3 regions of the Aestuariirhabdus litorea genome follow, and region 2 is predicted to be linked to each of the others. Evidence: predicted binding sites of a transcription regulator. Region 2 holds the regulator's gene; each other region holds the start of a gene.
The links. Region 2 encodes LexA, which represses DNA repair genes until DNA is damaged. Its sites were predicted from a motif close to TACTGTNTANNTANACAGTA; they were not measured.
Positions count from the first base shown of each region.

Region 1: a site for LexA is predicted at 2,139-2,158, ahead of D0544_RS03570 (YebG family protein). Genes of this name have one in related genera too.
Region 3: a site for LexA is predicted at 1,174-1,193, ahead of dinB (DNA polymerase IV). Genes of this name have one in related genera too.

Region 1 is NZ_QWEZ01000001.1:741,443-744,649, forward strand. It holds gene rapA (RNA polymerase-associated protein RapA) at 1-1,640, opposite strand, end outside; gene D0544_RS03570 (YebG family protein) at 1,837-2,094, opposite strand; gene D0544_RS03575 (alpha-ketoglutarate-dependent dioxygenase AlkB family protein) at 2,252-2,887, shown strand; gene ccoM (cytochrome c oxidase subunit CcoM) at 2,940-3,122, shown strand.
Region 2 is NZ_QWEZ01000001.1:1,306,079-1,309,285, reverse strand. It holds gene nagZ (beta-N-acetylhexosaminidase) at 1-212, opposite strand, end outside; gene D0544_RS06035 (L,D-transpeptidase) at 255-734, opposite strand; gene D0544_RS06030 (TetR/AcrR family transcriptional regulator) at 798-1,427, opposite strand; gene lexA (transcriptional repressor LexA) at 1,612-2,211, shown strand; gene D0544_RS06020 (hypothetical protein) at 2,289-2,519, opposite strand; gene D0544_RS06015 (DUF6586 family protein) at 2,586-3,044, opposite strand; gene topA (type I DNA topoisomerase) at 3,041-3,207, opposite strand, start outside.
Region 3 is NZ_QWEZ01000001.1:531,921-535,127, reverse strand. It holds gene D0544_RS02535 (DUF3549 family protein) at 1-8, shown strand, start outside; gene dinB (DNA polymerase IV) at 27-1,115, opposite strand; gene D0544_RS02525 (diguanylate cyclase domain-containing protein) at 1,351-2,829, shown strand; gene D0544_RS02520 (response regulator transcription factor) at 2,919-3,207, shown strand, end outside.

The sequences.
Region 1 (3,207 bases), 560 kb from region 2:
GCACCGAACTCCTCTTCTGCAAAGTAGGCGGCCGCCCGGTCACGTTCCATGATGCTCATCCCTTCGTGGAAAACGGCGGAGGGAAGACCCGAACGCACGCGCAGGGCCTCGTCCAGCTCCAGTGCCGTCTCTGCCCGGGAGCAGATCACCAGGACCTTCTGTTTGAGGTGCCTGAGCAGAACCATAAGCCACTCGACGCGGGGGTCGAAGCGCCACCAGGGGTCGCCCTCAAGGCCGGAGACCTGCTGCTGGTAGGCCCGCTCGGGATAGAGCTGGCTGGCGAGCGAAGGGTGCTCCTGGGTGGCAAGGGTGTACAGCTCCGGCAGGGGGAGCGGGTAGTCCTGCACCACCCGGCCGGGAAAGCCCTTGATCGCCGCCCGGGTATTGCGAAACAGCACCCGGCTGGTGCCATGGCGGTCAAGCAACTGGCGAATCAGCTGCTCCCTGGCCTGCGCCCGCTCAGTGCTCGATTGTGTGTTGTTGGCGGCCTGCAAACAGGCGGCGTTGTCCGCATCGTTGAGCAGGGCCCCCAGGGTATTCAGGGTTTCATCGGGTAGTGGCTGCTCACTCAGTAGCTGCTGCACGGCCTCCGCAACCGGTTGGTATTGCGCCTCCTCCTCGAGGAACTGCTCGAGGCTGGGATAGCGGTCGGGATCGAGTAGCCGCAGGCGGGCAAAATGGCTCTCCTTGCCGAGCTGTTCCGGGGTGGCGGTCAGCAGTAGCACCGCAGGGGTCTCCTGCGCCAGCCGCTCGACCAGTAGGTACTCGTCGCTGGGGCTCTCCGCCTGCCACTGAAGGTGGTGGGCCTCATCGACCACCAGCAGATCCCAGCCCGCTTCCACTAATTGTTGTTGCAGCGGGCCCGGCTCGGCCGCCAGCTGGATAGAGCAGATCACCAGCTGCTCACTTTCGAAGGGGTTCTCCTCGCTGAGCTCTTCACAGCGGGCGCGATCAAACAGGCTGAAGTGGAGATTGAAGCGGCGCAGCATCTCGACCAGCCACTGGTGCTGGAGGGTTTCCGGCAGCAGGATAAGGACGCGTTTTGCCTCACCGGTCAGTAGCTGGTGATAGAGGATCATGCCCGCTTCAATGGTTTTTCCGAGCCCTACCTCATCGGCCAACAGAACGCGGGGGGCATGACGGGTAGCCACCTCGCGGGCGATGTGAAGCTGGTGCGGAATGAGGCTGGTGCGAGCGCCGCACAGCCCCAGGAGCGGGGAACGCAGCGTGCGGTTGTAGTGGGAAAGGGTGCGGTAGCGCAGTGCAAACTGGTTGAGCTGGTCTACCTGCCCGGCAAGTAGGCGCTCGCGGGGCTTATTGAATTGAATGAAGTTATCGAGGCAGGACTCGGGCAGCGTCTGCGGCTGCCCATTCTCGTCGACCCCCTGGTAGGTAATCAGGCCTTCTTTCTGGGTCACCTCGGTGACCTGAAGACTCCAACCCTCATGGCTTTTGACCCGGTCGCCAATGGTGAATTCGATGCGGTGCAGGGGGTGGTTATGTCGTGCGTAGGCGCGGGTTTCGCCACTGGCCGGATAGAGCACGGTGATCAGTCGATGATCCAGGGTGAGGATAGTGCCCAGTCCAAGGTCATTCTCTGCCTCGCTGATCCACCGCTGCCCGGGAACGAAATCGATCATATGGCCACCACCCTCCGTAAAAAAAGGCGCTATGGTAATGAAAAGATGCGGAATAACAAGGGGAATTGTAGCAAGGGCGCCGTTGAGTGGCGGTAAAAGGCCTGGCGAAGAGTAAAACCTGGAGGGTGCAGCGCCACCCCGTGGGGGTGGGGGGAGTGGGGTGACGCTGCAAAACCGGAGGTGGTTATGGAGGCGACTAGGGTTCCGGGTTATCGCTGATCTCCAGGATCAGCTCAGGTTTTCCTTTTAAGGCCTGCGCCAGGATCTCTTTGTGACGGGCCAGCAGCAGACCGATCTCTTCGGCCAGGGTGTCGTCAATCTGGGTAAACTGGCGCTCCAGAAGCGAGGTAATGTTCGCTGCCAGCTCCAGCATTTTGTCGTGCTCTTCAGCGGATTTTTTATCGGCGAACATGCTCCCGTCCCTATCACATTGCCACATGGGGATTACTGCCATCGTCTACCTCGTTTAGCCATCAATGGTTGGGTAATTGGTTTGATGACTGTATATATAAACAGTATTGTTGTCCAGTCTGTTTTTGTCACCGGGTCGCAAGATGAGACATCGGCTGGGCTGGAAAGGCGAAGGAGATAGACCCAGTGGGAGGCGAAGTGTGAAAGTGACCAAGAAAGAGGCAGGCAAAAGAGTTGTCTGTAACTCGCAGGGATACCCTCTTTCCGTGATGGATGGGGAGCTGTACTGGTACCCTGATTTTATAGATCCCGTCTCTGCCTCGGCCCTCTATCGCCAGCTTGAAAAGGAGGTGATCTGGCGCCAGGACTATTTGCGGATGGGCGCGCGCCAGGTGGCGATTCCCAGGTTGCAGGCCTGGTATGGCGAGCAGGGTTATCGGTACTCCGGGCTCTATCTGGAGCCCCAGCCCTGGCTGGCGGCTCACAGGCAGCTGCTCGCCCTGTTGGAGGAGCAGCTGGGGCTGAGTTTCAATTCGGTACTGATGAACCTCTACAGGGATGGCAATGACAGCGTGGGCTGGCACGCCGATGATGAACCGGAGCTGGGGATAAACCCCTGTATCGCCTCCTTGAGCCTGGGGGCTACTCGACGGTTTCACCTGCGCCATCGGGAGCACACTGAGCAGCGTTTATCCCTCGAGCTGGGCCATGGTGCATTACTGGTGATGTCGGGGCCGATGCAGCACCACTGGCGTCACCAGATTCCCAAGACCCGGCGTCCGGTGGGGCCGAGAATCAACCTGACCTTTCGCTCGATTAACCCGCCAGAGGGGTGAGGCAGGTCAACTTATCAGTATTGTCACCTGTTTCTGTGAGGGATGTTGATCAGTGTCAATCCTGTTGTCGCCTGTGGATGGTAGCCTCTTTACTACTTCAGGGTTATTACAGGGAGTGGCAACCATGTTTTTAGACGAAGTTGTATTTGCCGGGTTGCTGACCGTCGGTCTGATGATCACTTTTTTTGCGGGCCTCTATTACTTCCTTCGTAAAGACATGGATAAACATCCATAGGGTTGCCACTAACCCAAGCCGAATAAGGCGGAATCAGAGGTCCCGTGGGTTGTCAGGTTCTCACGGGGCTTCTGGTTCCGCCTTA
Region 2 (3,207 bases):
GTAAAACCCTCGCGAAAGCGCTGTACCCGGCCACCTTCGTGGTCGACGGCGATCAGCAACGCAGGATTAGCTTGTCGGATCTGGCCGGTCAGTTGGGTTAACTGCTCTCGGCTCGCGAAATTGCGCGTGAAGAGAATGACCCCTCCACACTGTGGATGGGCCAACAAGGCTCGCTCCTGCGGGCTGAGTTCGCAGCCAGCAAGGTCCAGCATGAGGGGTCCAGGATCCTGTCTCAACCCACTACCTCCTAATGATCAGCGGTCTGAAATAATTACTTTTTCCCCGGTATGCACACGCCCAAAGAGGGTCAGTAGATCCGGGTTATGCATGCGAATACAGCCGTGGGATGCGGGGATGCCCATGGGCTCGGTGTCCGGTGTGCCGTGAATATAGATATAACGTGCCATGGAATCTACCGATCCGAGTCGATTAAAGCCGGGCTCTTCGCCACAAAGCCAGAGAATGCGGGTCAGTATCCAGTCTCGCCGGGGATACCTTAGGGCCAGCGCCGGCGTGTAGATTTCGCCCGTAGGTCGGCGGCCCACAAACACTGCGTTTTCTGGTGCCCCCTCCCCAATCAGTGCGCGTATACGATGCACCCCAAGTGGGGTCTGCTCGCTCCCTTTGCATTGGCCTGCTCCTTTGCTTGCGGTGGATATCGCAGCGACAAAGGGTGGGTAGCCATTTCGCTCATGGCGAAGTTGCTGTTGTGCAATCGAGATATATACGGTCAAAGTACCCCCTTGTGTGAGTGCTAGGGTACTGAAAAAGCTGCGCCAGTAAAACCGGGCTTTGAGCTAGTGTCGAAGCCCTGATGCGAGAAAGGGAACCATTCGATAAAGAATGGTAGCCACCGAGGGTTTCTCATTATAGTCACGCTCGGAGATCGCCTGCATGGCACTGAAGCCAGACATGGTAAACGCAAGGCTTCCCAGCATAAAGTTAACGCGCCAGTAGAGCTCGGCAGGGGTAAGGTTCGGGGTGGAGGCGGTTAGCAGCCTCATGTAGCGATTGAACACGCCCGAATAGGTTTCACGCATATAACGGCGCAGATGCCCTTGTGACTGGGAGAAAGCCAAGCCCAGTAGCCGCATAAAGACGGACAGATCGTTTTCGGAACGAGACTCTACCCGCAGCAGGGTATCGACCAGTAGCTTCAGGTGCTCCTCAACATTAGCGGAATCCAGGCTGCCCTGCTGCTCAACCCGCTCAAGCTCGGCATCCAGCAAAGCACAGAAGGGGTCCAGAAAACGGGCGAAGACCGCTTGAATGAGCGCCTTTTTAGAGCCGAAATGGTAATTGACTGCAGCCAGGTTGACTCCTGCCTGACCGGTTATGGTTCGAAGGGATGTTTCGGAAAAACCTTTTTCTGCGAACAGCTGCTCTGCTGCATCCAAGATTCGAACTACGGTTTTGGATTGAGCCATCGTTGTTATTCTTGCATCTATGTTTGTGTACGGTCGTTTCAAACATACGTTTGCATTCCCGCAATGTCAATCATTACAGGACCTTAGCGCCCCAAAACCAGAAGCGTGCAGTGTGTGCGTTTGCGACAGGGGATAAACTGTATATAATGACAGTTACTGTATAAATTCACAGAAAGGTAGGTCCATGCAAAAACTGACGGCACGACAGGCTGAGATTCTGGCATTCATCAAGTCCTACCTGGAGGATAGCGGTTTCCCCCCTACCCGAGCAGAGATCGCGAAAGAGCTGGGTTTCAAGTCACCCAATGCCGCCGAAGAGCACCTCAAAGCCCTGGCGCGCAAACAGGCCATTGAAATTATACCGGGAGCCTCCCGCGGTATTCGAATCCCGGACACCCGTGAGCAGGAGGGGTTACCTATTGTGGGCCAGGTGGCCGCCGGAAGCCCTATTCTGGCCATCGAACATATCGAGGAGCACTGCCCGGTTAAGCCCGACTTCTTCAGCCCCAGCGCGGATTACCTGCTGCGGGTGCGGGGTGAAAGCATGCGAGATATTGGCATCATGGATGGCGACCTGCTCGCCGTTCACAAAACCCAGAACGTTCGAAACGGGCAGATTGTGGTTGCCCGGGTAGAGGATGAGGTGACGGTAAAGCGGTTCCACAAAACCCGGAACCGGGTCACCCTGTTCCCGGAAAACGAAGAGTTTGCACCGATCGAGATCGACCTGTCCCAGGATCACTTCGAGATTGAGGGGTTAAGTGTTGGTGTGATCCGGCGTTAGCCGCAGATCGTCATAGAGAAAAGAGATAAGGTCCCTGATGGTTTAGCGCCACCAGGGTCAAGGGGCTCAATAGGCCATCAATGGACGGTACGGGGGGCTTCCATTGCAGAGGGATTTTCTGCCATGCTTCCGACTACCGCAATGCCAGCATTGATCATCGCCTTGGCCACTTCGACATGCCCCTCTTGCAGGAACAGCTTGGCCTCCTCGGAGAAGTCAATCGTCACCAGCGGCTCTTCATCGTCGGAGCGCTGAAGTACGATCTCACCGGTGGGGAGTTCAACAATTTCCAAATAAGATGCGGGCATGATCACGACTCTCGCTTGAGTGGACGACTAGTCTATCACTTTCCGCCCCTCACCACTACAGCGCCACTACCAGTGTGCCGAGGATTCCCTCAAGCGAGCTGCCAGCTGGCTGAGGTGGCGATGCCAGTCACGGCACTGTTCCGCATCCAGACCTCCACCGACCGCGATAGTGAGAGCACCACTGGCCGTATCCTCGTAGCGGACACGGGCATGAAGCATCTGGGATAGCCAACCCCGGGGGGCTTGTGCCAGAGACAGCAGCTCCATCAGCTCTGGACTGGTTTGACCTTGCGCGGCCAGCTCAGCGCATACCTGTTCAAGTTGTGCGCACTCCCCCCGATACCCGCAGCCCGCTGCCAGTTCTGCGCAGAGGGCGTTAAAGGCCCTGTTTAGCAGACACAAAAGCGCTTCAGCAAAGGCATTACCGAGCGGGGACCCCGACTTCAAATCAAGCGATGACCACTGCTCCAGCATCAGCCACACCTGATGCAGCGAGCGGTTGGTCACCTTGGTGGAATCACTCACGATTTACTTTTCCGCGGAGCGCCCTCTTCGACCCACACCCCGCCTTTAAAGGTCGCACGCCAGCCGGATGCCCTGCCCTTGACCTCGCTCATGACATATTGCTCCTTGGTTTTTCGGCTGTAACGGATAATGGCCGGGTTGCCATCGGGGTCTTGCCGCGGAG
Region 3 (3,207 bases), 770 kb from region 2:
TGCACTAAGGGGGCCTTCCCTCACGACTAAAACAGGCTAAGCTGCTCGCGGGTGTTCTCCTGTTGCAGATCCCGCAGCCGAACCCCAACCCCCAGCAGGCGCACCGGCCGTGCGCCGCGTTGCCAGGCCTGGCTCATCAGCGGGGCGAACTGCAGCGCCTGGAGCCGCTGTTCGGGGTCACCGCTGATCAGGGTTTCGAGGGTGGTCTGGGTGAAGTCGGCAAACTTCACCTTCACAAACCGCTTGCTAAGCGCGTAGCCCTCGCTGAGCTTTCCCTCCAGCCGTCGCTCCAGCTCATTCAGTAGCTCCGGCAACCGCTCCAGCACCGCTTCCAGGGAGGGTAGGTCCTGTTCGAAGGTGTGTTCCACACTGAGGGATTTACGGCGCCGGATGCTCTGCACCTCGCGCTCATCCACCCCCCGCGCCAACTGAAAGAGGCGCTCCCCAAAACTGCCAAAGTAAGCCACCAGGTCGAGCTGGCTGAACACCCGTAATTGTCCACAGGTTTCGATACCCAGGCGCTTCAACTTGTTGGCGGTAACCCGTCCCACCCCATGCAGGCGCTTGACCGGTAGCTGCTCGACAAAATCATCGACCTGCTCGGGCCGCACCACAAATAGGCCGTCAGGCTTGTTCCAGTCGCTGGCGACCTTGGCCAGGAACTTGTTGGGGGCCACTCCCGCCGAGACGGTGATCCCCACCCGTTCACGCACCCGTTGGCGAATCTGCTCGGCAATGCGGGTGGCGCTGCCCTGCAGCCGGGGGCAGTGGCTCACATCCAGGTAGGCCTCGTCCAGGGAGAGGGGCTCGATGCGGTCGCTGTAATCGGCAAAGATCGCGTGTATCTCCCGCGAGGCCTCGCGGTAGGCCTCCATACGCGGGCGGATAAAGCGCAGCGAGGGGCAGAGCTTACGGGCGGTAGCCGCCGCCATCGCCGAATGGATACCGTAGCGGCGGGCCTCGTAGTTGCAGGTAGCGACCACCCCCCGGCGGTCGGGGCTCCCCCCTACCGCGATGGGGATCCCCCGCAGCGAGGGGTCATCGCGCATCTCGATGGCGGCATAAAAGCAGTCGCAATCGATATGGATAATCTTTCGCTGGAGAGATGGCAGCATGGCCGTGGCACACCCGTGTCTCGAAATGGGACCCTATTCGCGTTATTTTCAGCCCTCACACTGTATAAATCAACAGCCTGACTGCAACCGCCGCCCTGGATCGAGCGTTGTATTGAGCGACCCATTTCCAGTACATTAGCACCGGCGTGCCGAAAACTGGCTCGACAGGAGATCCCCCGTGCAGAAAAAAACGGCCATGACCATCACTTGCCACTCCACCGAGAGGGGGCACTAAGTGCACGTCAGACCCAAACCGGTGGGATCACTGTTACTGCTGATCGGAGTCTTTCTGGCCCTCGAGCTGACGGCACTGGGGGCGGATATCTGGCTCTCCCGCCAGGTCGAACGCGATGCGGCCGCGATCAATACTGCAGGCCGCCAGCGCATGCTCTCCCAGATGATCTCCAAGTCCATCCTGACCCTATCGCAGGAAGGTGAACAACACTCCGATGCATTGACCGAGATCCGCCAGGCTCACCGACTGTTTGACCAGACCCTGCAGGCCTTTGCGAATGGAGGCACCACCACAGGGGCCGATGGCGAAACCATCGCGCTGCAGCGCCTTACCTCAGCCCCCGACCGGCAGCTGATCGAAGCCGCGCTGCAGAACTGGGCCCCCTTAAACCACTCCATCGGGCGCTTGCTGGCCGCCGGAGAGTCCCCCGCTTCCGCTTTCATCGACGACACCCGTCGGCTGGCACTGGTACAGGACGATTTACTGCTGCGCGACATGAACCGGTTAACCCTCTCTCTGGAGCACTCCGCGCAGGAAACCAGTGAGAAGATGCGCAACTTCCAAAGCCTGATCCTGCTGCTGGCAATGCTCAACGCGCTGGTGATTCTGCGCCTGGTGCTCTCCCACCTGAACCATAGCCACCTGAACCTGTCGATGCTCTCCCAGGTGACCGACAACATCGACTCCAGTGTCTTCGTCACCCAGGCCAACGACGCCATCATCAACTGCAACCAGACCGCCACCCGCCTCTACCGCTGCGACAAGGAAACGCTGCGGGGGAAGAAGCTGGCGCGCCTGTTCATCGACTCCGAAGCCAGCCAGGGGGTCCGACTCGACGGCACCACCTTTGATGCCTCCCGGGTGAGCCACGCCGTCAACATCAATGGGGAGGAGTACCAGATAGTGACGGTACACGACATCTCACCCCACAAAGCCAAGGAGGCGACACTCTCCCGGCTCGCCTACCATGACCCCCTCACCCAGCTCCCCAACCGCCTGCTGATTCGTGACCGTCTGGAGCAGGAGATCCACCGCTCACACCGCTATGGCCTGCGCTTTACCCTGATGTTCATCGACCTCGACGGCTTTAAGGCGATCAACGACACCCTGGGCCACGACAGCGGTGACCTGTTGCTGCAGGAGGTGGCCGCACGTATGAAAGGCTGCTCCCGCGAGGCGGATACCCTGGGACGCTTTGCCGGCGATGAGTTTGTTGCCATCTACACCGGGTTAATCGAGGTCTCCCAGGCACAGAAACTGGCCCAGCAACTGATTGATGCGATCGCGGGCATCACCTCCATCGCGGGACGCCCCGTGCAGGTCGGCGCCAGTATTGGTATCGCCATCTATCCGCTGCACGGGACCCACAGCGAGGCACTGATGAAAGCGGCGGACAGCGCCATGTACGACGCCAAGGAGGCCGGGCGCAACCGCTATCGCCAGGCCTCGACCCCCTCACGCCTCACCGCCGAGGCTTGAGGGGTCAGGGCTCGTCGTCGCCCCCTTCTGGCATTTGACTCGCTTCGAGGTGGCTGGCACTATCACCCTGTTATAACAGGGACTTAGTCATGATAAGTAGCTATAAGATTATTGTTGCCGACGACCACCCGCTGTTTCGCACAGCCCTCCAGCAGGCCGTCAACCAGGCCGTGGAGGAGGTAACCCTGCTCGAGGCTGAGTCCATCGAATCCCTGCAGCAGGTGCTGGAGGAGCACGGCGATACCGACCTCGTACTGCTCGACCTGCATATGCCGGGCGCACACGGTTACTCCGGTCTTATCTACCTGCGCGGCCAGTACCCCCAGATCCCGGTGGTGATGGTATCGGCCACTGAGGATGGCTACGTCATCAACCAGG